3 regions of the Prevotella sp. P6B4 genome follow, and region 1 is predicted to be linked to each of the others. Evidence: riboswitches for the same ligand, from Rfam matches in the RefSeq annotation. Region 1 holds a riboswitch; each other region holds the start of a gene.
What was found. A riboswitch is a leader RNA that binds a small molecule or an ion and turns the genes downstream of it on or off. The one in region 1 is predicted to bind S-adenosylmethionine.

Region 1 (10,847 bases):
CAAGTTCTTCAAATCTGACGAGATCCTTAAGGTCTACGTCAAGCAATTTTGTTATCTTCATCAGCATCTCCAAAGGAGGTTGAGATGAATTAGTACACCATTTGGATACGGTTGTGGGCGAACATCCCAACTCTTTGGATAACCAAAGGTTGGATTTCTTTTTCTCTGCCAGTATCACTTTTAAGCGATTGAGATCTTTGTTTGCAGCCATATCTTCTTTTATATTGTCGCAACAAAGATACAAACTTTATTCTAAATGAGAGGCTAAAAAGGGTAATAATTTGAGAAATTTAATGAAAAATATTCATTTACTCGCTAAATACGTGTCAAAACAATAAAGCCTCACCATCTTCTCAGACAACGAGGCCCATTTGAGGTTTCAAATAGTCGACCAAACTTGTTGTAACCAACCTCGGCGGGATGCGCCTATATTTGTTTTTCTAATTGCCTGATATTATTGAAAGCCGAATAGTGGTGTTACACTCTGTTTCTAATACAATTTCCGAGGAACCTTCAAACGATTCTTCCACGAACCAATCTGTCTTAAGTTTCTCTAAATCGAAGAAAGGAGGTAGTTTAACCTCGCGAAGAAACGGGTTATACACAAATACATTCCGAGTTATGCTTTTAATTATATCAGGTACTACATATATCTTATCTTTTTTTTGAGGAGGATAGAAGATTAAATCCCCATCACTTGTAAACACAACTCCATCAACAGTAACATAGTCCTCATTATCCTCTAAATTAATTTCTTGCAGGTTCTTTGTTCGAGGAATTGAATGGCCAAGTTCTCCAGAAAATGATCCGCGAATACTCAATTTCTTAAGTTTCTGGCATTCATAAAACATTGGTAACACATGTATCAAACAAAAGCTGATCTCTTTGATGTCATTATTACCATTAAAAGCACCATCTATTCTATAGAAACAATGCTCATATCTTATGCTTTTGATGTTGCGGCAACCAGAAAAACATCGTGGGGCAAGAAGAACTTTATCTAAATTCAATTCTGATTTATTTAATGCAGCTGGAACACAAATTATTTTGTCCAAATGAGAATGTGAATATCCGTCGCAATCGGAATCTATTGCGGGGACGTCCTTCTCATAAAGTATTCCATGGCGAGAATAATAGAAATGGTTTTCTGAATGCACTCCTATCCACTCGAGACTTGCACAGTTCTCAAAAGCAAAATCCTGAATTCGTACAACCGAAGCGGGAATGACAATTTCTTCAATATATGGATTATGCTTAAATGCTCTTTCTGCAATAACAGTTGTTCCTTCTGGAATTTCATATTTTTCGATTTTCAAAGCAGGAGGGAATGCGATGAGAATCCTTTTATCTGATGAAAAAAGAACACCGTCGCATACCACAAAATATTGAGATCCATTAGGGAATTTGAATGATTTTAACGAGTTGCAACCGACGAATGAGTCTGGAGAAATCTTTTCCAATGTACTGGGTAAACTAACATTACTAAGTATTTCCCATTTACAGAAAGATTCTTGATTTATCATTTTCGACCCTTCTGAAACAACTAAAGACGAAGTAGTGGTATTGGTATCGCTCTTCAAATACCACCAGTTGACATATTTAAGATCATTTGGTAGAATAATAGACCTTAGTCCTCTTATCTCATCCAGTTCATTGAGATTAAAATTTTCTGGATATACTTCTGAGAGATCTAAATCTATAGTTCTCCATCGTCCTACATCGGGTAAATATTCGAAGGCACCATAATCTTCATTTAGGACTTCTGTTGAAGAATATCCATTTAAAAAACGAATATCGTCTTCTCCTATTTGACCAGCTAACTTAAGTGATACATGCTCATAGAATTCTTCCTGTGGGAATTTATATCTCAGAGTATCTTTTTCTTTTAAAACTATTGTCAACTGTAAATTGTTCATCTTCGTCTTTGTTTTAGGTTATTCAATACACAAAGATAATCAAAATAAAGTAGATATGAGTAAATAATGTCAATATTTAATAGTTTTTACACAAAAAATGGTAAAAATCAGGGCCTGTCAAGAGCAGACGACAAGGTCCCGTGTGGTATTTAGTCTATAGCAATCAACAGATTGCGATTAATATCATACTTGACTGGCTTAGCAAAATTGATGGTGTGTCTGTCGCTGATTGCGGACACATCGATGCCACGATTCTTAAATTCATCAATAAGTGCCTTGTCGTGATAGGCTCGCATACTTGACCATGCACGGCTTTGCACCAATGCGTTGAACTCATTAACTAACTCTGGAATTTGCATGTCTGCGAATTGCAGGGCATACTTTGTGTAATAAATGTGCTGTTGCATAACTTTTTGTTTTTGAAGTGAATACTAATCTTCCGCATCGTACTGACCACCGTGGCTAAGCTAAAGCTCGGTTGGCGAGTCACCCTTTCGGGTACTGCTCTTGATGCTTCGGGTGCAAAGGTACGCAAATGTTCTGAAACGACCAAATTTTATAGTCAAATGATTATCTTTGATTATTTTGTTAACGTTAACAGAATTGTTGTACCTATCTCCATAATTCTTTGTATATTTGCAACATGGAGAAAGAGCATACCATCACAGAAGAGCAGAAGCAGCTACTTCAGCAGACGAAGTTAGAGAACGGCACGAACGCTTGGGATTGGGTGCTTTCGCAAAGGGAGGAAGACCAATACTGGGCGATCGCTGGGATACTATCGTGTATGAAGAAGGGCTACAACCTCAATGTTCTGACGATTTGTTGGGAAGCTCGTGACATTCGATATTCAAAGTAACTAATTAACATAAGCTTTATAACAATGGAAAAAATGACACTCGAAAACAGATTTTACAATCCAAGCGAACTCGCTCGGATGTTGTATGATGAGAAAATCACAGGTTTGGATTATGTAACACATCAGTCCGAAGAGCAAACACGTGACTTCAAGGAGTACTGCGCTCGACGTGCAGTTCCTGAGAACGAAGAGTCTTCAGGGAACTATCTGAACCACCTTCTGCGTGAAGAGGAGAGAAGTCATACAGAAGGCTTAGATTGATTATTAACACGTGAAAAAGGAGGTTTATATGGCAAAAGTAGATTTCAACTATTATGCGCTTTATCTGAAAAAGTATCTTGTTGATAACGATGATCCAAGGGCCAATGATGCCGAATTTATCAATGACCGTGCCGATTTGGCTGGCCAAGAGTATGAGAATAACCGACTTAGTGGCCTTGAAGTATTCCAGGCAGAGGAACTGGCCATGGAAGTACTGATGTCAGGTTTATAGTAGGGCAGGTTATTCCTGGGTATTTTTATAGAGTGTCTTTCTAATGAAGAATGGCACTCTTTTTTGATGGCTATATCCTTGATAGTCGAATAAATAGCGTTCCATAGCGGGTAGCCTGCAATGGACTGCTATGTCCATATATACATTATTATATATTAGCGATACGGTTGTATCGAACTTGATAGAAGGGAGAGTTGATTCCAACTCATGCAGGGCAAATGTCATCTGACCTAAATTTCTATGCAAAGGTACGAGCGACCGTCTTATGTGCAAGGCCAAGCCTGTGGTTTGCTTCGAAAATCTCCACACCTGCGGGTAGTATTTTCGATCAAAGTCTTGCGCTAAAGCCTGTCTTTCCTCGTCCTTTCTGCAACGAAATTTTGGTTAGATGCCCTTTACCCCCTGTGGCGGGTGGGGGATAAATTTTAGTTTTTGAGCGATGGAAAGTATATACAGAAATTTGACTGCATGCGATAAAATGCATGAAAAGAAACAGAAAGTCTGCCGAACAAAGAGTGAGCGGGCCGCATATAAACTCCTGCCTGATAGTATGAAAGCAAGGGTGGAATGCAATCCTCCTATTGCTTTCAAGGATTGCAAGACAGCTTTCTTCCCAGATTTATTCTTCAGAGAGGAGAAGATTTGTGTTGAAATTGATGGCGAATACCATCGTAGGCGTTTACAAAAAGACATGTTACGCGATGAGGTTTTTGCAAAACATGGGTTCGTAACTATCCGTATTAATAATTGCGATACCTATATCAATGTGTCTTTTTGGGAAAGGCTGGTGGAGGGAATGGATAAGATAAATAATAGAACCGCATCGGTAAATGCTTTTATCGATGAATTACGTAAAATGATAGACGATGAGATTAAACACTGGATAATAATTGATGATGAATGCGAATAATGGTTGAAAGAATTAGTAACAAATAAAAAATAAACTTATGACATTTATTATTTTAATGATGATTATTGTCGCGCTCTTTGATGATCATGATAAGAAGCCAAAGCATAAAAAGAAGTCTCGTAGGAACAAAAAGGATAAATCATGGCTTGACAATGCCTGGTTCCATGATCATGGTCAGCATATTTAATTGTGATTAATATTTCATGAGAATTCACGAAATTTTCATTCATTTCAGAATGCTGAAACGACCCAGTTTGGACTTGAAAAGGTCACCTGAAGGTCACCATGAAAGAAAAAGAGAGTCACGAAATTCTCGTAACTCTCTGATTTTCAGGGGTGGACCAGCCTGGGCTTGAACCAGGGACCTCCAGATTATGAGTCTGTTGCTCTAACCAACTGAGCTACAAGTCCGATGCTTTGCCTAAAAAGCGGTTGCAAAGGTACGTGAATTTCTTTAAATATCCAAATTTTTAAGAGGAAATAACTAAAAATCATTGATTTGTAAAGCTAAATTGGGGATTTTTGAGTAACTTTGCGGCCAATTATGAAGATAATAAACGATATAGATAGCATTCAGATACCTTGTGAATGCACTGCTACCATCGGTGTGTTCGATGGCGTGCATCGCGGTCATCAGCACTTGATTACGCTGATGATGGCCGAAGCCAGGCGGAAAGGTACAGCTTCGATGGTGATTACCTTTGATCGCCAGCCACGCGAGGTGTTTGATGCTACGTATCAGCCGCAGGTTTTATCGACACTCGACGAGAAGCGTGCGTATGTCAGTCAGTTGGATGTTGATTATCTGGTGGTGCTGCCTTTTACACGTGCGTTGGCCTCCCTGACGGCTCAGGAGTTCATGCAGCAGGTATTGCGTGAGAAGCTCAACGTGACAACATTGGTAACGGGCTATGACAACCGTTTCGGCAAGAATCGCACAGAGGGATTCGATGACTATGTAGTGTATGGTCGTGAATTAGGCATGGAGGTGCTACGAGGCGATGCCGAGATGATGACTGATGGTAGCTGTGCTGTCAGTTCTTCTGTGATCAGGCAACTGCTGACAGAGGGTAAAGTAGAGCAGATGCCAGCCTGTATGGGGCGCTACTATCAGCTGTCGGGAACGGTGATGCCGGGTGAGCATATCGGCAGTACACTTGGATTCCCAACGGCAAATCTGGAACCGGGAAATCCTCATAAACTGATTCCTGCATCAGGGGTTTATGCCGTATGGGCCAGTATTGGTGACGCTCCGAAGAAGGCTGCTATGATGAATATTGGTACCAGACCTACTTTTAAAGGACACCATACCACCCTTGAGGTGAATATTTTTAATTTCGAGGGTGATATCTACGGGCAGACGGTGACCATTGATTTTGTGGCCCGGCTGCGCGAGGAGCGCCGTTTCGATTCGCCTGAGGCGCTGGTCAAACAGTTGGAAGAAGACAAAAAGCAAGTAGAACAGATATTAAACCAGACAAAATGAAGAATGCAATAATCTATACGATAATTTTTGCCTCAATACAGTTTGTGATGGGAGGCATAGTGATGGGGGTGTTTAAGCTGATAGGACTTGATCCGATAGGATCGGTGAGTCTCATCACAGGTAGCATCCTGTCCAGCATATTGGCGTTTGCATTGTTTATAATATATAAGTGGGCGGAGGTTAGTCCGCATTGGCTGCGCACTCGTCCTTGGACGGTACTGCTGTGGACTGTGGTGGCATCGTTAGGTGCACTCACGCCATCGATATGGTTGCAGGAGATGCTGCCTGAGTTGCCAAATGTAGCCGAAAAGGGTTTGGAGAGCATAATGGGCAATCGCTTAGGATATGTAGTGATAGGGCTGCTTGCACCATTGGTAGAGGAACTGGTTTTTCGTGGAGCTATATTGCGCAGTTTGTTGCGCTGGCATCATAATCATTGGGTGGCTATTGCCATATCTGCTCTGCTGTTTGCTCTAACTCACGTAAATCCTGCACAGATGCCGCATGCATTCTTGATAGGTATGTTGCTGGGCTGGATGTACTATCGCACAGATAGTATCATACCTGGGGTGGTGTATCACTGGGCTAACAATTCGGTAGCCTATGTGATGTACAACATATCGATAGCATTATACGGTACGGGTGATCCTACGCTCGAAGATATGTTCGGCTCAAGTGTATTGTTGTCTGTAGGATTTTCGTTGCTGATAATGCTGCCGGCGATATATCAGCTTAACCTCAGAATGAAAAAGTAACCCCAAGCGTATAGCATTGAAGAAGGCTGCAGCCCCATTGTAGTGGGAGTGCAGCCTGAACTTCAGCGTTAGTATTTCCTGAAAATTTGAGAGAAATGAACGAAGCTTCACAGCTTCTTCTTCCTAATTGTTTTACTTGTTTTTATTATAAAGAAAGCATAGAAAAAAATATCTTATTCAACGAGGGTGGTTCGCTCCGTATTTCCAACCTTAATCGTGTCGGTGATGTTCTCGGCCTGGATGGTACCAAGTGAGTTAACGGAGTCTGTTACCTGCTGCTGATGGAATTTGGCATAAGCCTCTTTGGGGTCGTCCCATCCACGGTCCCAAGGTGCCTGAGCGGCATTGCCTAAGGTCAGGATGATGGCTACGACTGCGGCAGCACGGAATAACGGCATGAGGCGTGAGGTAAAAGTGATAATCTTTGCCTTAGGCTGCTCAATGCCCACCTTCTCAAGTATACGGGTGTCAAAGTCATCGCCCAGTGTCTCCTTCTCCTGCTGGAGAGTAAACAGCGCTTTGTACTGCTGCAGGCAGGCAGGAACATCATCCTGACTGAAGAATGTGCGCAGTATAGACTCTTCTTGGAGTGTGGTCTCACACTGCCAATAGCGTTCCAATAACTGTTCGATGTACTTATAGTCCATATTTCTCTGATTCTATATATTTCTGTCGGATGGCTTGTCGAGCTCGGAAGATGTTGACTTTCACCTGTTCTTCGCTGATGGCCATTATCGACGCAATTTCTTTATAACTCTTGCCTTCGAAGTCGCGTAGTTGCATAACGCTCCGCTGTTTCTCTGGCAGCTCATTGATGAGGCGGCGTATCAACTCAACGCGGTCGCGCTGCATTGCCTGCTCCTCAGGGTTGGAGGCGTAGCTGCTGTCAGGCGAATCATGCTCGCCTTCTTCCAGACTTTGGTTCTGGTTTTCCAACTTTCGCATTCTGTCGAGCGACAGATTGCGGCAGATAGTAAGACAAAAGGATTCTATTGATTCGATGTTCTCCCATTGCTCTCTGCGGTTCCAGACCTTAATCATCGTGTCTTGTACTACATCCTCTGCCTCTGCAGGGTTGAGGGTGATGCGGAGGGCAAGCCTGTAAAGCTCGTTCTTCAGCGGCAAGATGTCGTTTTGAAAACTGATCTTTTTCATCCTCTTCTTTTTATATGACGATTAACCTGGGGCAAAAGTTACAAGTAAAACGGAAAAATTTATAAAATTGTTGTGCCGCTTGTTCCATCAATGGCTGTAGCGAGGGTGATAATCACACGATTAACACCTGCATCGATAGCGCTAAGCGCATTTTCAATCTTAGGCAACATACCGCCACTGATGGTACCGTCGGTCTTATACTTCTCGAAGGCGGCACGTGTGATAGTTGGTATCACAGAGTTGTCGTCATCGGGATTACTAAGCACGCCTTTCTTCTCGAAGCTGAAGATCAGGGTGACATCGTAATATGGGGCTAATGCCTTGGCCGTCTCGCTGGCGATTGTGTCGGCATTGGTGTTCAGGATGTGTCCTTGCCCATCGTGAGTCAGCGGTGCCATAACAGGCGTAATGCCTGTCTCGATGAGCTTGTTCAGCATCTCGCCGTCGGCCTTGTCTACATCGCCTACAAAACCAAAGTCGATACCGTCTTTGATGGGACGTTTATGACTGCGTATCACATTGATGTCAGCTCCCGTCAGGCCAAGGGCATTTACACCATTGGCTTGCAAGCGTGCCACGAGGTTTTTGTTGACCAATCCGCCATAAACCATCGTTACTACGTTAAGCATTTCAGCATCTGTGATGCGGCGTCCACCAACCATTTTTGACTCGATGCCCAGACTGGCAGCTACCTGAGTAGCTCGGCGTCCACCGCCATGGATCAGTACTTTACGCCCTTCGATGGCGCTGAAATCTTTTAGTAACTGGTTGAGCTGGGCTTCGTCTTCAACAATGGCCCCGCCAACTTTGACGATTGTGAGTTTCTGTTTCATGTTCTATTCTATAATGTTTACGACTGTCCAATGGCAGTATACTGATGTATGATGCCATCAGCCAGATACGCATTAGAGTCATTGGCACCATAGATGGTGTCGTAGATAAGTTTAACTTCCTCGCGATTGCCACCGTGTTTAAGCGTCCATACGATGCAGAGGTTCTGCAGACCCACGCTTTCTGACAGGATGTCGAGATCGGTTATAGCCAATTGCGACAGCGCTAACTGATAAGCTGTATCGCTGAGTTCATCGACCATAGCCTGAACCTCGCCAAGCGACTCCATGCCGAAATGCTCAAGAACAGGGAGAAAAGGCATGAGTGAGGCTGGGAATAGCTCTGCTTGATTGACGGCTGCAATGCGTTGATTGAGTCGATCAAAGGGGCGTAGATCCAGATAGCTGCGGAACGAGTCGGTAGAGAGCGTTACTTCGTTCAGATTACCTGACTTGACTAACGTCTGAATCTGGCGGCGATATTCCGTCATGGTGGTGCGTAGCCGACTGAATTCATCGTCGGCCAGTTCGAGCATACCTGCCAGACGACTGAACTGGCGGCGATACTCAGGTGGCAGTTTTACTGCCCCTTTATAGCCTATGTCGTGTTCTATAGCCGACCAAGTGTGTTGCAGGGCAGTACGTATCTGAATCTCGAATGGTATGCTCCCCTCGTGCAGGCGGCAGATGTAGTGGAGTGAGTTATAGCCGAAACTGGTAAGCTGATGTAGCTTGCGTTTGTCTACTGAGTTGCTCCAATCGATATCGAATAGCTGGCTGACAATAGCGGCAACCTTGTCAACATCGTCGGTGTAGAAGGTAACGATACGTAGACCAACCAGATCGGTAATGTCGCTGAGTGAGCGGTATTTCTCGCCTTTTAGCTCCAGTTTGCCTGCTAACGACTGCTCAGTTTTCACACGGTGTTCTATGCTATTGAGCTCGATGCCCTGATGACGTAGCGTCGTTTGCAGCAACTCAAAGACCTTGTTTTCAAGTTGCTGCAATTCAGGTCGCTGGTTGTGGAACTCCTGCAGCAATGCTTCGCAATGAGGCGATAGTCGCATTATTTAAACTCGAACAGGTTGATGAAGCCCGTCATTGCGAACACCTGACGGAGATCTTCGTTAAGACCACGGAGGAATACATGGCTGCCTTTGGGTTTTGCTGCTTTAAGTAGGCCAAGGAACAGGCGCAGACCACTTGAGGAGATATACTCAAGGCTGGTGCAGTCGAGGATAACATCATGACCGTCACAGTTGTAGAGAGGTTTCATTTCTTCTTCGACTTTTGCTGAAGCTGCTGTGTCGAGACGACCTTCGAAATACATGACGAAGTTCTTGTCTTCTTCTTTAAACGTTGTTTTCATAATGATAATTTATTGGTAAATTTTTTGCGGAGCGTCAGGACGTTCTTTCCGTCAATACGCTCATAGTTAATTGTATCCATAATCTGTCGGATCAGGTGGATGCCTAATCCACCGATACTTCGTTCTTCTGCAGAGAGTGTAGTGTCTACTTCGCTCTTGGCAGTAGGGTCGAAAGCGGTACCATTGTCGCTGATGACAAATTTCAACCGTTCATCGTTTGCTTGTGCGGCAATGTAAACATCGCCTTTCACGCCAGCGGGGTAGGCATAATTCATGACGTTGACTACTGCCTCTTCGATAGCGAGGTTTAGTTTCATCGTCGTACTCATGTCGAATCCAACGGCCTCGCAGACTTCATCTACGAAAGCGTTAAGCTGGGGTACTGTCTGCACATCGTTAGGCAGAGTGATCTGATTTTGATAACGCACGTCGAGTTGCTTTTTGGTGTATTGTATTGCTAACATGGTTAAATCGTCACTTTGTTCTGCGCCGTCAACAAAAGACTGTACAGCCAGTCTCATCTGATCTATGACGGCATGTGGTGCACAACAATATGATGCCTGAATGCTATTCGCCTGATTGAGAATGCGATCCATGCCGAATAGCTCGTGACGATTGTTTTCGGCTTCACTTAGTCCATCGGTAAACAGGAATATTGTAGTTTGTGGCTTAATCATGACCTCCTGGACGCTGAATCGCCAATCGGGCATAACACCTACGGGGATGTTTGAATCGCATGGTAACGTTTCTACATGAGCCGTTTGGTCGAAACTGACGAGTAACGGTGCATCGTGGCCGGCATTACAATATCGCATACGGCCTGTTGGCAAATCGAGTGAACCTACAAGGAGTGTGACAAACATGTTAGAGTCGTTGCCATCGGCCATGGCATCATTAATCGTGGTAATGATGCGGTCAGGTGCCGCCTCATGGGCAGAGACGGTACGGAACTGGGCACGGGTAACAGCCATTACCAGAGAGGCAGGTACACCCTTGCCGCTGACGTCGCCTATGCAGAAGAAAAGTTTCTCGTCGCGGATATAAAAGTCAAACAAGTCGCCACCTACAGATTTT
Region 2 (10,847 bases), on a different contig from region 1:
TCGTTGGGTGAGATGTTTGCAAAACATCTCACCCAACTACTCATAAACACCTCACTCTGATTTTAACAATTACAGAATTTAGCAAAAATTTAACAGGAAAGACTTGAAACCGCTTTCTATTTTTTATACCTTTGCAACCGCAATAGCAAAAACCGTACACAAAGACATACGCGAGTATGAAAAGTGCACATAACAGAATTAATAATTGTAAACTGATATCTATATGAGTAAAATGACCGTTAACGGAGAGTCTCTCGAAGCCTCTCTGCAGAACACTCTCGCTGTAGAGTTGTTCCTTCAGGAAAACTACCAGTTCCGTCGAAACATCCTCAACGGCAAGGTAGAGTATGTGATTTTGAATCCCGAACAGGCTGATATTCAGCCAGTTTGGCGACCTCTAACTCCTGAGGCCCTGAACAGTATCGTTCGTAAGGGCAAACAGGAACAGATCACCAAGGGTAGTCCTAAAACGGATATCCTCGAGGTGATCCACTCTGATGCTACTCCCACTTATAATCCTATCTGGGAGTATTTGGATAATCTGCCCAAGTGGGACGGACAGAATCATCTGGCTAAGCTCTTTAGCCGTTTGCCTGGAATCAGTAGCGAACAGATGGATTTCTTGGTCATCTGGTGCCGTTCTACCGTTGCACATTGGCGCCAGATGGATACGCTGCATGGAAACGAGTGTGCACCTACGCTGATTGGTGCTCAGGGCTGTGGCAAGTCTACCTTCTTGGCTCGACTGCTGCCTCCTGAACTTCGCGAGTATTATCTCGACCATCTTAATCTTAGTAATAAGTTCGACAAGGAGATGGCTCTCACCAACAATCTGATAGTAAATCTTGATGAGTTGGATGCCATTCGTCCCAGTCAGCAGGCTGCTTTGAAGCAGACTTTGTCTAAGAGTAAGGTGAATGGTCGTCCCATCTATGGTTGCTCGCAGGATGATCGCCCTCGATACGCATCGTTCGTAGCTACCACCAACAATCGCCATCCTCTGTCGGATGTCACAGGTAGCCGTCGATACATCTGCATCGAGATTCCTCAGGGGCAGTATATCGATAACTCTGGCGAAATCGATTATCAGCAGTTGTATGCTCAGATTCTGTATGAGGTTGTAGATCTTAAGGCACCTTATTGGTTTAATAACGATCAGGTGGCTCGCATTCAGGAAATCAATCTGGATTATACTGACCAGAAGGATATGGCTGAGATTGTTGAGGCTTGCTTCCGTAAGCCTAAGGAGGGCGAGAAGGTGAAGTCGCTTAACAGCAAGCAGATTCTTGAGCAGATTCGTAAGGAATATCCTTCGATAAAGAGCGATCATAGCACCAAGATTCATCTGGGATACGCTATGAAAGACCTTGGTTTCAATCATACCGAGCGAGGCCATGTCAAGTTCTACGAGGTAGTTCCAACCAAGGTGGCCTGCTGAAAAAAGTGAGGTGTTGGGTGAGATGTTGAGTGAGGTGCTTGCGAAACATCTCATCCGCCTGCAGGCCCTGTGTTTATGCGGGCTGTGGATTATTTGAATGATATGTTGATATTTAATTGATAAGCTATGAGTAAGATTAATTACAATGAAGTTCCTGGCTGCTATCTGCACTGCATCAAGGCAGATTGCAAAATGGCCAATCACTGTCTGCGCCAGTTGGCGATGCAGACTATGCCTAATGATCAAATTGCCGTAAGCATTGTGAACCCTAAACTCACAAATCCTTCGGCCGAGTGTGAGTTTTATCGCAACGATGCCCTCCAGGTGTATGGCAAGGGATTTAAGAACATGCAAAAGCAGATGCTACCTGGTCAGTACGAAACATTCTCTTATCGACTTCAGGGAAAGTTTGGTCGTACAGGCTATTTCGAGCGTCGTAGGGGAGAGCGTCTCTGTTCACCTCGCGAAATCCAGGAAGTAAACGATGCTCTAAAAGAAATAGGCCTCGAGCACCTTGAGTTCGATGCCTACGAAGAGCATTACTGCTGGGACGATTAACCCTATCGAAACTCCCCATTAATACTAGCTGCAGTACGCCTCTAAGCGTACTGCAGTACTTTAGTATCCGTACTCCAGTGCGCCCGTAGCCGTACTGTAGTACTCCCTAGTCCGTACTGCAAATGTACTGTTGTAATTATTTCACTTCGTCTGTAGTTATTTCTCTAAGTTGGTTCTTCAATGTGATAGTATAAATGACTTTACTTAGTGACGTACTCTTGCCATCACAAATAAAACTCCAACCATTAAATTCTCGGATAATGTCAAGATTCACACTCTTCTCTAAAGATGATTTCGTTATTTTTTGATTCTCCTTTAATTCGGTAGGTATAAATTGGGCTAAAGCATTAAACATTTCATCGTGATGGATTTTTATAGCATGATCAAAAGGTATCTCTGAGTTAACAGTTTTATTGTCAGCATCAAGAATCTTTCCTTTCGACACATCAATACAATTCCCATCCAAGTCAAAGTAGTGGGTGATTATATTTGTTATAGATTCTTCGTTTATAAATGACGTATACCAAACGATTATTCCTTTTTCATTTATTCCTATTTTTTCGTATTTCACAGAACGCATATCTGGAGCTAATCTTCCTTTGATTACCCATTCAAGTTCAAGGTTCTTGTCTACGAATTCAGGTTTTAGTGCGATATTTATTTCTTCAGTTTCACCTGCGGCAACGCTGGGGTAAACAATTCCATCATAATAGACTTCATATTTGTTCCCAACCGAATCTATAGCATAGCCATTGGCAGAATAAATACAATTCGCTATATACGATGAGGCAAGATATTTTCCAATTCCTTCATTCGAAATCATAATATAGCCTAAACGTTTCAAATAAATTCCTAACTCACTATTAACAATATTGGGATCTGTTATTGTGAAAAGACTGTTAGGCTCTTTGTCAGTATTAATTCCCCATGCAGGTATTGTACGATATAAACGGAGATTTGAATTAGGCTTGAGTTTCCATTTGGCCATATATGCTTCATCGCCAATACTGCTATTTTTGCTTATTTCCTTGAAGTTCGTTTTCATTTGTACAGATGCATAGAAAATGGATTGTCCTTTATAGTTTGCCCTTCCCATTTTGGGCAGTCCATCTTTGTTCAGTGCTATGGGAACATAAGAAAATGTTGCAGGATTTGATAAATCTTCATTTTTCCCAATGTCATCAGCAAGCCTCCCTCTGTAAATGCACATTGATTCATTTAGAACAAGTGGAGCACTAAGGATAATTTGAATAGGATTATCTTTGTACTCTTTGTCAAACTCAATATTACTAAGAGTTTTCGAATTGCCAAGAACTCTGTCCAATAGTTCTAAATACTGTTTCATAAATGTCGTTTTAATGTATTGAGACCATTTGGGGCTCATATAAATCATATAGTATTAAATACACCTTTGGCATACTTTTCCGCAAAAATACGAATAATAGTCGAATCTGCAAAAAATGCTAATCTTTTTGTGCAAATAATTGTATATTCCAAAACTAATTTGTATTTTTGTACCCAGATATTGCATCAAGAGTGGCATAATGCCCACCAACCGGCCTAAACAGAATCGTTGGCAGCGGTGGTAAAAGGATGTGAGTGAATGTTTAATCCACTAAAGATAAACGATTATGGAAATCAAGAAAATTGAAAAGAGTGACTTTGTAATGTTCCCACGTATGCAGCATCGTGGGCTGGAGTTCAGACATGTAGAACGTGATGCGTTCAGGACTGAAATGCGCCATGTTGAGGGACATGGTGACTATTGGCTAATTTACCAGCAGTCGAAACCTCATGTTGTGGCTCACGTCCAATTACCCAAGACGGAGGCTGAGTTTGACAATATCCTTGGCTGGTGTTTGGGACAGAACCATTGGTGCGAATACATTGAGGGGGATTTCTCTTTCCTCTGTGTTATAGCAGGCTTCAATGCTGCAGAACTCACTCCTAAATACCCAGACTTTATCAGCGAACGTGTTTATGCTCTTGGTGATGCTACTCGCTGGTGGTATGAGTATGGAAAGGATGTTCTGATACAAAAGACAACATAAGGATATCAGATTATTCTTTGAAAATGGCTATGATAAGATTTTTTTCGTATATTTGCAGCATCATTTAAAAGATTCTGATTATGGCAATATTTGATTTTCTAAAATCCCACGAAGAAAAAGTAAACGAGAGAAAAGCAGAAATAGCAGCTTTGCAGCAACAAGTTGTTTCTTTACGTGACGAGGTGGCTTCTGAGGAGAAAGAAAAAGAAGAGTTAAGAAGTCAGATTGTTGAATTGAAGAATCTTGTTGTGGCTCAGAAGAATGAACTATATGATTTGCAACAGGACAAAGAAAAAACAAAGAAGCAAGTTGATAGCCTTCATGAAAGATATGAAAAGTTGCATGCTTTGTTAACGAGATCAACCAGAAAATTAAATTGTATGGAATCTTCTGATGAATTCTTGTTATTTGACGTTGGATCTCCATATTTGGTTGCGTTGGATGAAGTAGATTTTGAAGAATTGTGTAAATATCACAATCTTAGAGAAGAAAATCATTCTTATTATGATAAGAAGAAGCAAAGAGAGGATGAATTACATGCCATAGAGCTGAAAATTGAAGATGCAAACAAAGAACTAACCAATCTTCGAGAGGAATTGGTAAAACAGCGTGATATTAATTATGCCTATGAAATAAACAATATTAAAGAACAAACTAGTGAATATATTCATGAATTGAATGACATAAAAGCAGATATTAATAGTTATCTGAAAAATCATAAAGACAAGATTCGCTTAGAGGTAATACATGAAATATACCAAAGAGCAAATCTTTGTGAAGATGAGGCTTTGAGAAATTTGCGAGAAACTATTGACGGTGTTAATATTGACCAGATACAACTTGCTTTGGATTTAAAGAAAATGTTATTGAAACCTCCATATAAAGTTAATCCACAGGAATGGACTTTTGCTGAAATATATTTGTGTAATTTGTTAAATGAATTTGCACAACTCAATATTGTTAAAATCATAAAAGAAATGAAAAACTCAGATTGGGATACGATTAAAGTCAAAATAGGTTCTCTTGTTAATATTTTAGAATTGCGTATGATTGGAACGGGATTTCGAATAGATCCATCATATGGAAAGAATCTATTTAATTATATGGAAGCAAAGTATTTATATATACAAAAGCAACAGATTGAACGAGAAAAGGAGCGAGAAGAACGTGAGGCACAACGTGAATATGAGCGTGCTATAAAAAAGGCTCTAAAAGATGAAGAAAAGGCACAAGAGGCTCTTGAAAAGAAGAAGAGAGAAATGGCTGAAGCGCAGACTCAGGAAAAGATACAGAAATTGCAGGAACAGATAAAGGGACTGGAGAATGCTCTTGTTGAAGCTCGTGAACTAAGAGAGAGAGCAATGAGTATGGCACAACAAACTAAGATAGGCTATGTTTATGTTATCTCTAATATAGGTTCTTTTGGAAAAGATGTCTATAAGATTGGAATGACTCGTCGATTAGACCCGATGGAGCGTATTATGGAATTAAGTAACGCTAGCGTTCCATTCCCATTTGACGTACACACCTTTATATATAGTGAGGATGCACCAGCATTGGAGGCAGACTTACATAGAAGATTCGATGCCAAGAAGGTTAACTCTATAAACTATCGCAAAGAATATTTCAATGTGACGTTAGATGAAATAAAAGCGGCATTGAGAGAGAAAGGAGTTGATGCAAACTTTGTAGACGAACCTGATGCATTCCAATACAGAGAAAGCCTTATGAAAAATCGCAATAATCTTCTCTCTCCACAATAATAGTGAAAAGTCTATATATTAGTAGATGTCCTAAGTTGGGTGAAGTTGATTGGAATTTTTATCTTCTTTATTCTAAGGTATTAGAAATTCATCCTCAACTTGAGGGCGAATTGTCAGTGATAAGCAGCCTGCATCAGTAAGAAGATACCCTTTACTTATGCTTTATTCCTTACATAAACCCGCCGGCATAGTAGCTGCGGGCGATATATGGTGAGGGTTCGTAATAGGCGCTGGTGTTGTAATTGTCGATAACTTCGCAGATGGGATTGTTGTAAACGCGAAGAATGGCGTCAGCATAGTCTTCGTCTGACAGCATGGTGTTAAGAATCAGACGCTTATAAACTTTTCCCATTTGAGTAGCAGTGGGAATGCTTGGACAGAGTTCTGCATCTACTTGAGTAACGTCGAAATTGCCTGGCTGTAATCCGTATTCGTCAATCCAATCGGAAGCAACTGCTAATGGATTCTCAGAATGTAAAACATCTGCAAGAGATAGTTTCTTAGCAAGTTCGTCGTGCCCCATCATATTTGCAACATATTTGTTGGGCTGTTTCAGTTGGCGAGCTGTCCTCTCAATCATATAGCAGACGAAATAAAGATCGTCTGTGCTGATTTGGTCTTCAGGAAAGAATACGTTTGTCATAGGCTGAAACTATCTTTAAAAGAAATGGATTCTAATGACTTTTGAGTACAGAAAACAATCTGGTGAGTGGGGTATTTGAACTTTGCCAAAACCCAGAAGGCTTCTCTTGTAATTTTACCTTCCATAAAATCCTCAACATAATCCCATATCTGATCGTCGGCCATAGGGCCTTCTACAATGTCATAGTCGTGCTTGATTCCTCGACGGCATGCAATTACGAAATCAAGCCATTCGTCAGTCATTACAGGGAATGAGAGAATTTTTAAGTCTTCAGCGGGCTGATAATCAAATATTGATACATAACTATTACCATGTTTGGACAGAGCCCACTTTTTGGCTTGCCTCTCAATGTTGGTGCAATAGAATCCAAAGCCAAAGTCTTTATAAAACCCTGATACAATGATTTGTGGATTGTTCACAATCACATTGCTACCATGATAAATCGTAATGCTATCTGCCATTGTAATTATTTGTTTTTGCAAAGATAGTGTTTTTTTGTGTGAACTTCAAAAAGAAACGAGTTTTTTTTGTAAAAAAAGCTCATTTAACGATAAAGCCTCACCGATTGGTGAGGCTTTAATATAGTTATTAAGGTGTAAACCTTAGTTTGCTGATTCGAATTCTTCGAGGAAGCGGGTGTCGTTCTCAGAGAACATACGGAGGTCGGAAACACGGTATTTGAGGTTGGTGATACGCTCAACACCCATACCGAAGGCGTAACCTGTATATTCCTTAGAGTCGATGCCGCAGAGCTCGAGCACGTTAGGATCAACCATACCGCAACCCAGAATCTCTACCCAACCAGTATGCTTACAGAAGCCGCAGCCCTCGCCACCACAGATGAAGCAAGAGATATCCATCTCGGCACTGGGCTCTGTGAATGGGAAGTAAGATGGGCGCAGACGGATCTTGGTGTCGGCACCAAACATCTCCTTAGCGAACGAAAGCAGCACCTGCTTCAGATCGGTAAATGATACGTTCTTGTCGATATACAGTCCCTCAACCTGATGGAAGAAGCAGTGTGCACGGGCGGTGATGGCCTCGTTACGATATACGCGACCTGGACAGATGACACGGATAGGAGCGGTAAGCTTGCCGTTCTCGTCGTGCATGTGCTCCATGACGCGAGCCTGAACACTTGATGTGTGCGAACGCAACAGGATATTCTTGGTGACATCGTTGGGATGCTGCGATACGAAGAAAGTATCCTGCATATCGCGTGCGGGGTGATCGGCAGCGAAGTTCATCTTGGTGAAGATATGGTTATCGTCCTCAACCTCAGGACCATCGGCGAGCACAAAGCCCATGCGCGAGAAAATATCGATAATCTCGTTGGTAACGATTGTCAGCGGATGGCGGGTACCCAACTCAATGGGGTAGGGGGTGCGGGTCAGGTCGAGTGTTTCGTCACTCGACTCCTGAGTCTCACACTCTTCGCGCAGCTGATTGATGCGCTCGGTAGCCAGTGTTTTCAGTTCGTTAATCTTCATACCAACCGTCTTCTTCTGGTCGGCGGCAACCTCGCGGAAGTCGTTCATCAGGGCAGTAATTTCGCCCTTCTTGCTCAGATATTTCAGTCGGAGCTGCTCAACTTCCTCAGCGTTTTTAGCGCTCAAATTCTGTACTTCTTTCAGAAGTTCGTCTATCTTATCAAGTATCATAAACTATTAAAATTGCAATTTTGCGTGCAAAGGTACAAAAAAAATGAGAAAAAGGATGAAGAATTGAGAATATTTTGTACCTTTGCCGAAATTTTGAGAGAAATTAGAAAGATTAGGGTACTACATTAAGTAGATGAAAAGGTTTTTTATCGCGATTTTCGCAACGGTGCTGATGATGTTCTCATGCACAGGGAACAAAGCCAATCAGACGGAAGGAGTGCCAGCCGACAGTGTGGCTGACTCTACTGACACCACGGATGTTGACTCGATGGAGTTGCTGATTACAGAGACTCCGATGCCAAGGGCTGCTGATGCCATGTTTGACGATTTCTTGTTTAACTTCTTGGCCAATAAGAAGTTACAAAAAGAGCGTGTGGTGTTTCCACTCCGTGTGACTGAGGGAGATAAGATCACCAGAATCGAAAAGGACGACTGGAAAATGGAGCACTTGTTTATGCGTCAGGGGTATTACACCTTATTATTTAATGACGATAAGCAGATGCAGCTGATGAAGGATACCGCCGTGAACGAGGCCATCGTGGAGAAGATCCTGCTGGCTAAGAAGCAAATCAAGAATTATATCTTCCAGCGTATCAAAGGGGCATGGCTGTTGCGTGAAATCAAGGTGACGCCCATGCAGGGTGATGCCAATGCCTCGTTCCTGGCTTTCTACCAGCGTTTTGTGACTGATAGCGCCTTCCAGGTGAAGAGCCTGAGCGAGACCGTTGACTTTGTAGGACCTGATCCTGATGATGATTTCAATATGATGGAGGGTGTGATTACACCTGAGACGTGGGAGGCTTTTGCACCCACGCTACCACAGAAAACACTCTATAATATCATCTATGGTAAGCCGCAGACTGAGGGTAATCAGAAGATATACCTGTTGAGAGGTGTGGCCAACGGATTTGAAATGGAGTTGCGCTTCAAGAAAGTGGGCGGCAGATGGCTGCTCAAGAAAATGATGACGTAGGAGTGAATAGTGATTAGTGAATAGTGAAGAGAGAAAACAATTATAGTCTGAAACAGCATAACACATTTGGCATAGAGGCTAAGTGTGCACAGTTTGTGGAGTACAGCTCTGAGGCTGAGGCCAAGGAGGTGGCTGAATGGCTCCGCACTTCGCGCGTACCTTTTATTATTATAGGTGGAGGTAGCAACCTGCTACTGACTTGCGACTACGAGGGTATCGTGGTCCACTCTGCCTGCAAGGGAATTGTTCGCAAAGGCAATCGTCTGGAGTGCGGAAGCGGCGAGGTGTTTGATGATGTGGTGGCCCAGAGCATCGAGATGGGCCTGTATGGTGCAGAGAACCTGTCGCTGATTCCTGGCGATGTGGGTGCAAGTGCTGTTCAGAATATCGGCGCCTATGGTGCTGAGGCCAAGGACCTGATTCGCAGCATCCGGGCTGTCGAGATTGCCACAGGAAACGTGTGTGTCATCGAGAATGCCGAATGCGAATATGGCTATCGTCAGAGCCGTTTCAAGCACGACTGGAAGAACCAGTATCTGATACTGAGCGTGGAATACGAGTTCTCTGAGACTTTTGAGCCTCGTTTGGATTATGGTAATATCCGTGCGGAGTTGGAGAAGGCGGGCATCGGCCAGCCATCTGCTCAGCAGCTACGTGATACGATTATCCATATCCGTGAGGCCAAATTGCCCGATCCTAAGGTGCTGGGCAATGCGGGCAGTTTCTTCATGAACCCCATTGTGAACCGCGAAAAATACGAAAGCTTAGCTGCTCAATATGCAGGTATGCCTCACTATGATATCGATGCCGATCACGTAAAGATTCCTGCAGGCTGGATGATCGACCAGTGCGGCTGGAAAGGTAAATCGTTAGGCAGGGCAGGCGTTCACGACAAACAGGCCTTGGTGCTGGTGAACAGAGGTGGTGCTACAGGCGAGGAGGTGGTGGCGCTGTGTCGTCAGATTCAGACCGACGTAAAAGCAAAATTTGGTATTGATATCTATCCGGAGGTGAACGTGATATGAAACTGACGTTTTTAGGCACAGGAACTTCGTGTGGTGTACCTGTTATAGGGTGCCAGTGCAAGGTCTGCCAGAGTGTCGACCCTAAGGATAAGCGTACACGCTGTTCGGCGCTTGTCGAAACCGAGTCGACGCGTATTCTGATTGATTGCGGACCGGATTTCCGTCAGCAGATATTGCCACAGCCCTTCCGTAAGATTGACGGTATATTGATTACCCATTCGCATTACGACCACATGGGAGGCATGGACGATATTCGTCCGTACTGCCAGTTCGGAGCCATTAATGTATATGCCGATCCGATTGCTAAAAAGGGGATGCTGGAGATGCTGCCTTACTGCTTTGCAGAGAACCGCTATCCTGGTGTGCCTGCTATCGGACTGCATGAGATTCTTCCCCATCACCCCTTGCAGATAGGTGATATGGAGGTGATGCCCATCCAGGTGATGCATGGCAAGTTGCCTATCTTGGGTTACAGGATTGGTAAACTGGCTTATATCACGGACATGAAGACCATTGATGAGGGGGAACTGCCCTATCTGGAAGGTACGGAATTATTGGTGGTCAATGCACTCCGTTTTGAAAAACCGCATCATTCCCACCAGCTGATGGATGATGCCATTGCCTTTGCCCGTAGGGTGGGGGCTAAGCGTACACTCATCATCCACGTGTGTCATGATGTAGGGCTTCACGAAGAGGTGAATCAGCGTTTGCCAGAGGGAATAGATCTGGCTTACG
Region 3 (10,847 bases), on a different contig from region 1:
CAAGGAACTGTTCTTTATTCACTTTACACTTAGCAAATAAACAACATAAGATATGAATCAACATTACGAAGCATTTCGCAAGAAACTACAGGAGATATTCATGATGGATCATGCTGAACTGGACTTTGGCATCTATCGCATTATGAACCACAAGCGTAATCAAATCAATGACTTCCTTGACAACCAATTGTTGCCACAGGTGGAGCAGACTCTTAAGGAGTATGTCAAGACAGATGACTCTTTGCAGCAAGAGTTGACCAAAGCCATTGAAGGTTGTAAGAATCTGGGCATCGACCCTGATACGAACCCCAAGGTACAGCAACTGCGCCAGCAGATAGCTCAAAGCAGTACAGGTATTGATGATTTGCAGAACACCGTATTCTCTCGCCTCACGCAGTTCTTCAGTCGTTATTACGAGGGTGGCGATTTTGTGTCACAGCGTCGCTATAAGACTGGCGGCAATTCTGCTTATGCCATTCCCTATAATGGTGAAGAAGTAAAACTCTATTGGGCCAACTACGACCAGTACTACATTAAGACCTCAGAGTATTTCAAGAACTACACCTTCAAACTTCGTGATGGTCGCAGGATATTTTTCGTGCTGGTGGATGCTTCTACAGAGCAAAACAATAACAAGAGTACAGAAGGTATGGAACGTCGTTTTGATGTGCTTCGTAATGAGGAAGGTCTACCCGTTTTTGAAGAAATGGATGACGAATTCCATATCAGTTTCACTTATGAACTTATGATGAAACCTCCAAAGCAGGAAATTTTTAACAAGAATGCATTTGAGGCTTTATCTGTGATGATACCCAAATCATGGCAGGATCTTCTTGTTAAAGAGAATGTTACTGACAAAGTAGTGTTGTTAGAGAAACATATAAAAGCATATACGGACAAAAATTCTTTTGATTACTTTATTCATAAAGACTTGGGCGGTTTTCTTAGCCGTGAGTTAGACTTTTACATCAAAAATGAAGTGTTTGTCATAGCTGACCTCGATGCAGCAAAATTGCAGAGTCAGTTGGCTGTGGTAAAAGCGATAGAAAGGGTTGGTCAGAAAATCATCGACTTCTTAGCGCAGTTAGAGAACTTCCAAAAGCGTCTTTGGCTGAAAAAGAAATTTGTGGTGCAGAGTGACTATTGTATTACGCTTGACCGTGTGCCAGAGAAATACTATCCTGAGATTTGTGCTAACGATGAACAGCGTAAAGAATGGGTACGCCTGTTTGCCATTGATGAGATAAAAGGCGACATGATGACAGAAGCGTATTGCGAACCGTTAACTATTGAGTTTCTGAAGCAAAATCCACTATTGGTACTTGACACCAAATTCTTTTCATTACAGTTCAAACACAAATTGTTGGCAGATATAGAAGGACTTGATGAACAAACGAATGGATTATTGATAAAAAGTGAAAATTTGCAAGCTATCAATCTATTAACTCGAACATTTTCATCAAATGTTAGGGGATGTTATATTGATCCTCCTTTTAATCTTGGTGAAAATGCGGACTATCTCTATCGAGTTGATTATAAAGACTCAACATGGTTAACCCTATTATATGACAGAGTTTTAGGAATTAAAAAGCTATTAATGGATGATGGCTCTATTTTTGTAAGATGTAGCCATGATGGGAACATGATTCTTCGCCAATTATTAAATCAGACCTACGGGCAAGATAATTATAGAAACGAAATTGTTTTAAGAAGAGCTGAGGAAACAAAAGGTGATTTGAACAAACAATTTGGGACTATTAAATCAATTACAGTAAATTATGACAATTTATATTGGTACTCGAAATATCCAAATTCTAGATTCAGTAAAATAATAAAGCCTATAAGTGCAGAAAAATCAGATGCTCATTGGCATTCTTTTTGGAAAGCATTAGATCGACCAACTATGCGTTATGAAATACTTGGTATTGATTTGTCGAATCATTATGGACAATGGATGTGGGAAAAGAACAGAGCTTTTGCTGCTGTAAAAAACTACGAAATATACCAAGAACAATTCGAGCCCAAAGGAATATCATTAGAAGATTATTGGGTTCAGACAGGAAAGTCTTTGGAATTTGTAAAAAGGGATGGTGATAAAATTGGAAGTATAAAATATTGGATACCTCCAAGAACTGAAACAATGGCCGATACTAACTGGCTTGACATAAAAGGTTATGCTAATAAATGGGGGTTCAAAACAGAAAACTCAGAAGGCGTATTAAAAAGAGTAATCGACAGTTTAAGTGAAAAAGACGATTATATTATTGATTGTTTTCTTGGTTCTGGAACGACTGCTGCAGTAGCTCTCAAATTACAGAGAAAGTTTATTGGAATAGATATGGGAGATCATATCTCAAAGATTGCATATCCTAGGTTGAAATATGTTCTTAATGGAGAAAAATCTGGTATATCAAATTCGTGTACATATCGTGGGGGAGGATGCTTCAAATACATCCGTCTAGAGCAGTATGAAGATACGCTAAACAACTTAGAGGTGAACGATGGATTTGGAAAGCCAGATAATGAGAGCTATGTGCTGCGCTATATGCTCGACACAGAGACGCGTGATAGCCTTATCAACACCAAGGATTTTGTACGTCCCTTCGATTATACCATCAAGACTACTCGCGACAATGAGTTGGTAGATACACCTGTGGATTTGGTGGATACCTTCAACTACTTGATAGGTCTGCACGTTGACAGCATCCATTGGCATAAGGATGATAACATCTGTGTGGTGGAAGGAACGACGCATATTGAGAAGGAACATGCTCTGGTCATCTGGCGCAATCAGGATGTGATAAAGAACGATGACCTGAACGATTTCTTCCGCAAGCAGGATTACTCGACACTCGACCGTGAGTTTGACGTGATTTACGTGAATGGCGACAACACCCTGCCAAACCTTAAGAGCGACGAGGAGCATTGGAAGGTTCGACTGATAGAGCAGGAACTGATGAAACGTATGTTTGAAGAGGAGTAAGACTATGCCAAGAGGAAGACAACGAACAGACAACGGCAAGCTACAATATGCGCTGGTGACGTTCAACTATGTGCTGCACCTATTGGGTGCTAAAAGTCTGACAGCACTATCAGAGGACATGAAAGACCCCATCTACGAAGGTGTGGATGAAAATGGTATTTCACGTATCTATTATGCCATGCGCGACCATATGCATAATGGCGAGGTGACAACAGATGACTTGCTGGAGTATGACCACCATATTGTGAAGCTGACCAACGAGATTAATGAGAAACGTCGTGACAAGATTGTATGGAAGTATTTCCAGTATCTGAGTCTGCTGTTTACAGAGATCTATTTGGATAGGTATTTTCGCAATAAACAAGCATTGGTTGCTGACCTAAACACATTCCTGATGACGAACTTCCTGCAAAGGGAAGGTGTATGGGAAGGCGTGCCTGACTTTACAGAAGATGACCTAAACAAACTGGCCTTCTGGTGTGCTACTGGTGCAGGTAAGACGCTGATGATGCAAGTTCACATCAAGCAGTATCTCTACTACGCACAAAAGGCAGGTAAGTTGAACGATATCAACAACATTATCCTGCTGACGCCCAATGAAGAACTGAGCCGACAACACTTGGAGCAGTTGCAGAAGTCGAACATGTCAGCTGAATACTTCTCGAAAGAAGGTATGGGTGGTATGTTCAAAAAGCAAACTGTTCAGGTGATTGATATCTTCAAATTAGGAGATGTTAATGGCGACAAAAAAGTGGCAGTTGATTGCTTTGAGGGGAACAATTTAGTTCTTGTTGATGAAGCGCATAAAGGTTCAAGCGGTGATGACTGGATGAGATATCGTAATAAACTGACTGAGAATGGTTTCTCATTTGAATACTCAGCCACCTTTGGACAGGCCATAGGTGCATTGGGTAACAAGGACAAGAAGGAGTTCTTGCAGATATACGGCAAGGCAACGCTCTTCGACTATAGCTATCGCTACTTCTATAACGATGGCTATGGTAAGGATTATCGCATCATGAATATGCGAGAATGGCAGGAGCAACACATGTTAGCAGAGTATCTGACGGCCTATCTGCTCTGCTTGTATGAACAGAAAATCGTATTTAAGAGTGACCATCGCATAGAACGTGACTTTCTGATAGACAATCCGCTTGGTGTGTTTGTTGGTGGTAGCGTCAGCGCATCAAGTGCAGGTAATGTGTGGAATGGTCATCAAGTATCAGACGTGGTGATGATTCTGCTGTTCTTGAATGATTTCTTGAAGCAGAAGAACGACTATAAGCAGCATATCATCAATATCCTAAATGGAACCACCTCGCTGACGGATAAGAACGGCAATGCCATCTTCAGTAAGGCATTTAAACGACTGAAGAAAGACTACGAATACAATATTGATGCAGCTAAGGCAGAAAAAATCTATCAGGGTATTCTGAAGGAGGTGTTCAATGCCAGCATCGAGGCAACGCTTCATGTGGATGTTTTGAAAGGGCTGGATGGAGAGATAGGATTGCGCGTAGGTACGGCAGACTATTTTGGACTCATCTTTGTGGGCGATACGAAAAAGGTGTCTGATATGTGTAGAGCTACTGAAGCGTTTGATGTTTTTGAGAAGCCCTTTACCAATAGGTCGCTGTTTGCTGAAATAACAGAGAAAACCTCAACTGTTAACATGCTTATTGGTTCGAAGAAGTTTACTGAGGGTTGGAGTTGTTGGCGTGTGTCGCTGATGGGCCTGATGAACTTTGGTAAAAGCGAGGGCTCGCAGATTATCCAGATGTTTGGACGTGGTGTGCGTCTGAAAGGCTATAAGATGTCGTTGAAACGAAGCACGGCCCTTGATAGCAGCATTAAACCTCACGATAGCATGATACCTAAAGACTTAAAGGTGATGGAAACGCTGAACATCTTTGGTGTGCGCTCCAACTATATGGACCAGTTCAAGGCCTATTTGGAGGATGAAGGTCTGCCACAGAACGACAGCGAGATCGTAGAACTGACGATTCCTACGATACAGACGCTACCAGAGGGCTTGAAGATACTGAGAGTAGACAAGGACTATAACTTCAAGAAAGAAGTGCCTATCAGGAGTCTGCTGGATTATCGCAAGACTGTCCGTGTCACGCTTGACTGGTATCCAAAGATTCAAGTTAAAAAGAGAATAAGTGGAGAAAAAGATAGCGGCACAGCCGAGAAACATGAAGATTGGTTGAGAGACTGGCAGTTGGACTTGCTGAATTGGACAGAGGTATTCTTCGAGATGGTGGACTTCAAGAACGAACGTTCGTGGTATAATATGGAGATTCATCAGGAGGAGATGCGCGAGATCTTGTCTGACCGTCAATGGTACAAGTTATGGGTGCCAGAACGCTCGATGCAGTTCAGTAGCGATTATGGACGCGACGTGGCTGAATGGCAAGAGATTGCCGTAAGTTTGCTGAAAGCCTTCATCGACAAATCCTATAAGATGAAGCGAGGCAAGGAGGAATCGAAGCATCAGCATATCGAGGTGTTGACGAAGGAAGATCCCAACTTCATCAGGGAATATGAGATTGCTGTCAGCAAGACGCAGGACAATTGGATAAAGGCTTTACAGGGTATTGAGAAGGAAGTGCGCGAGGGTACGCTGAATGGCTTGCGTCGTATTGAGAACGAGAACTTCGAGGCTCTGTACTTCGCCCAGCATCTGTTTAACCCAATGATGTACCTGAACGAGCATTACAAGCCAGGTGAAAATGAGGTGGTGGAAATCTATCCTGTGGCTGTGAATAAGGGCGAACGAAAGTTTATCAATGACCTTCAGCGTTATTATCAGCAGCATGGCGAAGGACGAGAAATATATCTGCTGCGAAACGTCAGCCGCAAAGGTATCGGCTTCTTCGAGAATGCTGGTTTCTATCCAGACTTCATCCTTTGGATTCGTGAAGACAGGAAACAGTATGTGAACTTCATTGACCCCAAAGGCATCAGTCATCTGCATGGAATGGAAGACGAGAAGATACAACTGTACAAGTATCTGAAGGATGTTATCGAGCCGACGTTGGGTGATGACAGCATTGCCCTGAACAGCTTTATCATCAGCAACACGGACTATCGCCAGGTGGACTTCTGGGGTAAAGGTCAATTAGAGAAGTTCCATGAGAACCATGTGTTATTTCAACTAAACGATGGTTATGTGGACGATATGATGGAGATGATTAAGTCGGCGTGATAGGATGAGTATTTTATGTACAATCGCCGCCCTTGCAAGAGCAGACTGCAAAGGCGACGTTTGTATAGGGTCAGTTGATGACTACCAATTTGTTGTTGGGTAGATCATACCTGACAGGATGGGCAAACGATATGGTCTTTCTGCCTGCTACGGCTGCGGTGTCGATGCCGCGCCGCTTGAACTCGTCAAGGAGCGCTTGGTCGTGATAGGCTCGCATACTGGACCATCCATGATTACCAACCTGGGCGTTGAAAACTGTGACTAACTCGGGAATCTGCATGTCTGCGAATTGCAGTGCATACTTCGTGTAATAAATGTGCTGTTGCATAACGTTTTGTTTTGAAGTGAATACTATTGCTTCCGCATCGTACTGACCACCGTGGCTACGTTTTGCTCGGTTGGCGAGTCCATCCGAAGATGACTGCTCTTGATGCTTTCGGGTGCAAAAATACAAAAATTCAGCAAAATAGCCAATTCTTTCTTGGGTGAAATTGACTGAAAATGCAAAAAAGATACGAAAAAGTTTGGCGGTTTGTGAAAATATGTATAATTTTGCCGCCGTTTTTCAAATTTATGTAAACAAAGAGCAATGCTGCAACAAAGAATGAACATATCAACACTGTTACCACTTCAGGGCAAAGAGAGCTTTGGAGGCTTCTGCTATGTTCATACGAACGACTCGATGAGTATTGCAGCACGTGACTGGTACACGAACACTTTCCAACGAACATCATCAAATAGAGAATCTGACCGGACGGCATAGATGCAGCCGAACTTCAGAGTATAAGAGATAACGAGACCGTTGGAAAGAGCTTACCAAACTTTCCAACGGTTTTTCGTTATCTGTGTGTCCATTATCCGTACTTCTCCACTCCTTAGCTAGTGGGCACAACCTAAACAACAACAGTATTAACCGCGCAGCGATGCGCACAAAAAGAAAAGAACAATGTTAGAATTCAAGAAGTACAGCTCTATCGAAAACTCCTTTAGCCGTGAGTTCATGGAGCACGTAGTGGCAGAGATGCCACAGGATTTGGAATATGTGGTGCAGGAGAAGGTGCATGGTGCCAACACCAGCTTCCTTTGCGATGGTGAGACCTTAAGGTTTGCCAAGCGTACGTCGGTGCTGGAGGAGGGCGAGCAGTTCTATGACTACCCTGAGTTGCTCGAAAGATACAGGGACAGAGTGCTGAAGCTATTCGGTGGCATCAAGGCAAAGTATCCCGAGGTGACTCATATCTCTGTGTTTGGTGAGATGTTCGGTGGTCTGTATCCTCATGATGGGGTCAAAGCAAGACAGAAAGTCGGCCTCATCCAAAGAGGTGTCTGTTATACTCCTGACCATGAGTTTTATGGCTTCGACATCTACCTCTTCACTGAGGAGGGTGGAAGGTTCCTCCCTGTTGATGAGGTTAACGAGATCTTTGAGACCTGTGGTTTCTTTTATGCCAAGACTCTCTTCAGAGGGACTTTGGCCGAGTGCCTGAAGCAGCCTAACGCTTTCCAAAGCAAGATTGCCGAGTGGCTTGAACTTCCTGCTATCGAGGACAACATCTGCGAGGGTATCGTTATCCGTCCTGTCACTCCAATGTATCTAAGGAACGGCTCTCGAGTGCTTATCAAGAGTAAGAACGAACGGTTCGCAGAGCGGAAGAGCGCCAAGCGCCGTACCAAGCTCTTTGTCGAGCCAGTGCCTTATAGTGATGAATTGAAGGCCCTGATTGTCGAGGGTGAAACCTACGTCACTGAGAACCGTCTGGCAAACGTGGTGAGCCATATCGGTGAGGTGCATTTCCCTAAGGACTTTGGCAAGGTGATGGGGTTGTTCTCCAAGGATGTGCTCGAAGACTTCCTCAAGGAGCATGGCAACTTGTATACTGCACTTGAAAAGAGCGAGCAGAAACTATTGAACAAGGAACTCAACAAATTCTGTACTGCCCTTGTGAAGCAGGTCTATATGAGCCAGGCTTATATCATGGAATAGTAATTCGTCTCTCCCGGTTAAAGGCTGGGGGAGACATAAAGAGAGATCTATTCTCTTCTGCAATGTAACATTTCATATTTATCCCTACTTATAGGTAGAAAATTCAAAAGAATAGAACAATGAATAAGATTTATTTTACGGCCGACTTGCATTTCGGCCATTCGAACATATTGAAGCATTCACCTAAGCGCCCGTTTTCGGATACGGTGGATATCGTGGCACACGACGAATGGTTGCTTGACCTTTGGAAGAGCACGGTTGACAAGCGTGATACTGTATATATTCTGGGTGATTTGACATTCCTGAAGAGTGAGAATGCCCGCCATCTGTTGGAGAAACTGCCTGGGCAGAAGTTTCTGATTGAGGGAAACCACGATGGTTCGATTCGAGCGTACAAGAACTATTTCAAAGAGGTCTATCAGATTAAGGAGATGCGCTTCAAGCCTTCTGTGGCACCGTTCCTAAGAGAGGATCTATGCGTGGTGATGCGCCACTACCCGATGGTGACATGGAACCAGAAACCTCGAGGATCTATAATGCTGCATGGGCATAGTCACGGCAAACTTGACGACTATAATGCACTGTCGATAGACCTACGCTTTGATGTTGGTATAGACGGCTCTCTCGCCAATCTGCACTTCCTGACATTGGAGGATATCTATAACGTAGCCATAGAGAAGATTAAGCAGTACGATTGCAACACCTTCATGGAGTATGCACAGAACAACTATCGTAGTGAAGTGAGGTAAACAAATGGTAATGAATTAACAAAAAACAAACAATATGGGAACTTATAGCAGTATTTTTATCGAATTCAAGAAAAAGGATCAGTGGCATTTGCTTGAAGGAATTGTGCCCCTCGATTATAAAGAATGGAGATATTTTGGCGAAGGCCCCTCTCCCGACGATAATCACCCCATAGAGATTGGCGGAGTGAAGATGGGGTGTATGTTTACTCTTGTACGCCAAGGATGCGTTCGAGACCTGTTGGTTGGTCACGATGCGCCATTCAATGACAGGGGCTTTCCAAACGACTTGAGCCCTGAGTTGAAAGAGATGTTTGACAAGGTTCAGGAAAGAATAGATTCGAAGAAGGATGTCGGCGTATTTGGCGGAGACTGGCGATGGGGCAAGTCGTGGTGCTACTTGACAGAACTGCAGTCATATTTGGATGAGCAGTTGGAGAAATGTAAGTCGGCTATACTGACGGAGCACTCCAAACAACTCTCTTATGGCATCTCAGAGAAACTCGATACGATTCTTGCGGCTGTCAATGGGAAAAAGATTGAAACTAAAAAGAAGCAGCAGGAAGACGAGGACGACTACATTGACCAGGGAGAAATGCTGGAGTATTACTTGGGGGAAGAACTGAACGAAATCATCTGGTTGAAGGAATTTGCTGCAGGCATCGCCCTCATCCATGAGTTTTTGACTGATGAATGGTGCTCAGAGGATTCTATCCGACTCGTATTTTATGCCTGTTAGGCCATACGAATAATTAACTGATTTGATATGAACAACGTATATTTAAGAGCAATGAGAATACAATACATGAGTGATCTCCATATGGAGTTATATGACAATTCGCGGTATATAAAAGCGAATGAGTTTGAAGTTGTGGGCGATGTTCTGGTGCTCGCAGGTGACACGTTCTACCTGCGGGACATCATTGCCCCTCAGAAGCGATTTTGGAACTGGGCATCAAAGAACTTCCAGCAAGTGCTATTAGTACCTGGTAATCACGAGTTCTACAGCAATGGCGACGTAACAGCACGTGGCGACAGTTGGCAATGGATGATACGTGAGAATGTGGGCTATTATTATAATAAGGTGGTGCGCATAGACGATACGGACTTCATTCTGACTACGCTGTGGTCGAGAATACCAGAGCAGGATATGTTCCATGTTCAGCGTGGCATGAACGACTTCCGCCAGATAATGTATGATGGCAGACGCTTCACACCTGATGATTTCAATCTGGAGCATGAGAAATGCCTGACTTTCTTGAAACAAGCAGTAAAGGAGAGTACCGCCAAGCATATCGTTGTGGTTACACATCATCTTCCGACATTATCAGTGGTGGCAGCCCAGCACATGGGTTCCGTTCTAAACGGAGCCTTTGCTACAGAACTGGGAAACTATATTGCCGACAGTCGCATTGATGCCTGGATTTATGGGCACTCGCATACCAACATTGACACCATGATAGGCAATACAAAAATAATATGTAACCAGATGGGATATATATACTACAATGAACATCTGACAAACGGATTTGAACCAAACAAAACAATTGTAATAGAATGAACAATAACAAGAAGCAAAGCGAAAGGGAAATCTTGGAAGAAATTCTGCAGACCCTAACTGAACAGAAAAAGACTCTAGAAATGATAGTTCCAAATCCTTTGAGGATATACAACAATAAGGAAGTCATGGAATTATTGGGAGTTAAGGATAAATATCTCAAGAAGTTGAGAGATAACGGCTACCTTGGCTTTTCAAGGGAGGGCGACAAGTATTGGTATACGCAGAAAGATGTAGATTGTTTTCTGCACAGTTTTCATTATGAACCATTTAATAGCGATAAAAATTGATTATGGACTCTTTAGATTATAAATACAAACATGCCAGTAAACAAAAACGCATTATTGCGTTACAAGATAATAGAC

Region 2: it holds a riboswitch for S-adenosylmethionine, as region 1 does, so the genes downstream of both, T491_RS0111165 (hypothetical protein) here and T491_RS0104695 (hypothetical protein) in region 1, are expected to answer to the same signal.
Region 3: it holds a riboswitch for S-adenosylmethionine, as region 1 does, so the genes downstream of both, T491_RS0105415 (hypothetical protein) here and T491_RS0104695 (hypothetical protein) in region 1, are expected to answer to the same signal.

What each region holds. Positions count from the first base shown of each region.
Region 1 is NZ_JHVE01000005.1:60,154-71,000, forward strand. It holds gene T491_RS0104685 (helix-turn-helix transcriptional regulator) at 1-211, opposite strand, end outside; gene T491_RS0104690 (leucine-rich repeat domain-containing protein) at 441-1,916, opposite strand; gene T491_RS0104695 (hypothetical protein) at 2,066-2,323, opposite strand; SAM-I-IV-variant riboswitch at 2,322-2,435, opposite strand; gene T491_RS0104700 (hypothetical protein) at 2,560-2,775, shown strand; gene T491_RS0104705 (hypothetical protein) at 2,800-3,036, shown strand; gene T491_RS15695 (DUF1896 family protein) at 3,047-3,268, shown strand; gene T491_RS0104720 (DUF559 domain-containing protein) at 3,708-4,178, shown strand; gene T491_RS18170 (hypothetical protein) at 4,234-4,365, shown strand; tRNA gene T491_RS0104730 (tRNA-Ile) at 4,516-4,589, opposite strand; gene ribF (riboflavin biosynthesis protein RibF) at 4,723-5,664, shown strand; gene T491_RS0104740 (CPBP family intramembrane glutamic endopeptidase) at 5,661-6,419, shown strand; gene T491_RS0104745 (hypothetical protein) at 6,593-7,066, opposite strand; gene T491_RS0104750 (RNA polymerase sigma factor) at 7,056-7,574, opposite strand; gene argB (acetylglutamate kinase) at 7,634-8,407, opposite strand; gene T491_RS0104760 (GTP pyrophosphokinase family protein) at 8,425-9,471, opposite strand; gene T491_RS0104765 (STAS domain-containing protein) at 9,471-9,773, opposite strand; gene T491_RS0104770 (SpoIIE family protein phosphatase) at 9,770-10,847, opposite strand, start outside.
Region 2 is NZ_JHVE01000016.1:66,331-77,177, reverse strand. It holds gene T491_RS0111180 (VapE domain-containing protein) at 233-1,438, shown strand; gene T491_RS0111175 (DUF6078 family protein) at 1,565-1,996, shown strand; gene T491_RS0111170 (RES domain-containing protein) at 2,133-3,341, opposite strand; SAM-I-IV-variant riboswitch at 3,519-3,629, shown strand; gene T491_RS0111165 (hypothetical protein) at 3,628-4,047, shown strand; gene T491_RS17130 (GIY-YIG nuclease family protein) at 4,128-5,810, shown strand; gene T491_RS0111155 (hypothetical protein) at 5,980-6,453, opposite strand; gene T491_RS0111150 (DUF3990 domain-containing protein) at 6,450-6,914, opposite strand; gene pheS (phenylalanine--tRNA ligase subunit alpha) at 7,056-8,114, opposite strand; gene T491_RS0111140 (DUF4348 domain-containing protein) at 8,248-9,087, shown strand; gene murB (UDP-N-acetylmuramate dehydrogenase) at 9,111-10,112, shown strand; gene T491_RS0111130 (MBL fold metallo-hydrolase) at 10,109-10,847, shown strand, end outside.
Region 3 is NZ_JHVE01000006.1:47,791-58,637, forward strand. It holds gene T491_RS0105400 (SNF2-related protein) at 1-40, shown strand, start outside; gene T491_RS0105405 (DNA methyltransferase) at 53-2,983, shown strand; gene T491_RS0105410 (DEAD/DEAH box helicase family protein) at 2,988-6,194, shown strand; gene T491_RS0105415 (hypothetical protein) at 6,265-6,522, opposite strand; SAM-I-IV-variant riboswitch at 6,520-6,633, opposite strand; gene T491_RS17630 (hypothetical protein) at 6,799-6,957, shown strand; gene T491_RS15770 (RNA ligase, Rnl2 family) at 7,141-8,178, shown strand; gene T491_RS16960 (metallophosphoesterase) at 8,298-8,927, shown strand; gene T491_RS0105430 (hypothetical protein) at 8,962-9,663, shown strand; gene T491_RS0105435 (metallophosphoesterase) at 9,715-10,485, shown strand; gene T491_RS0105440 (helix-turn-helix domain-containing protein) at 10,482-10,772, shown strand; gene T491_RS0105445 (hypothetical protein) at 10,803-10,847, shown strand, end outside.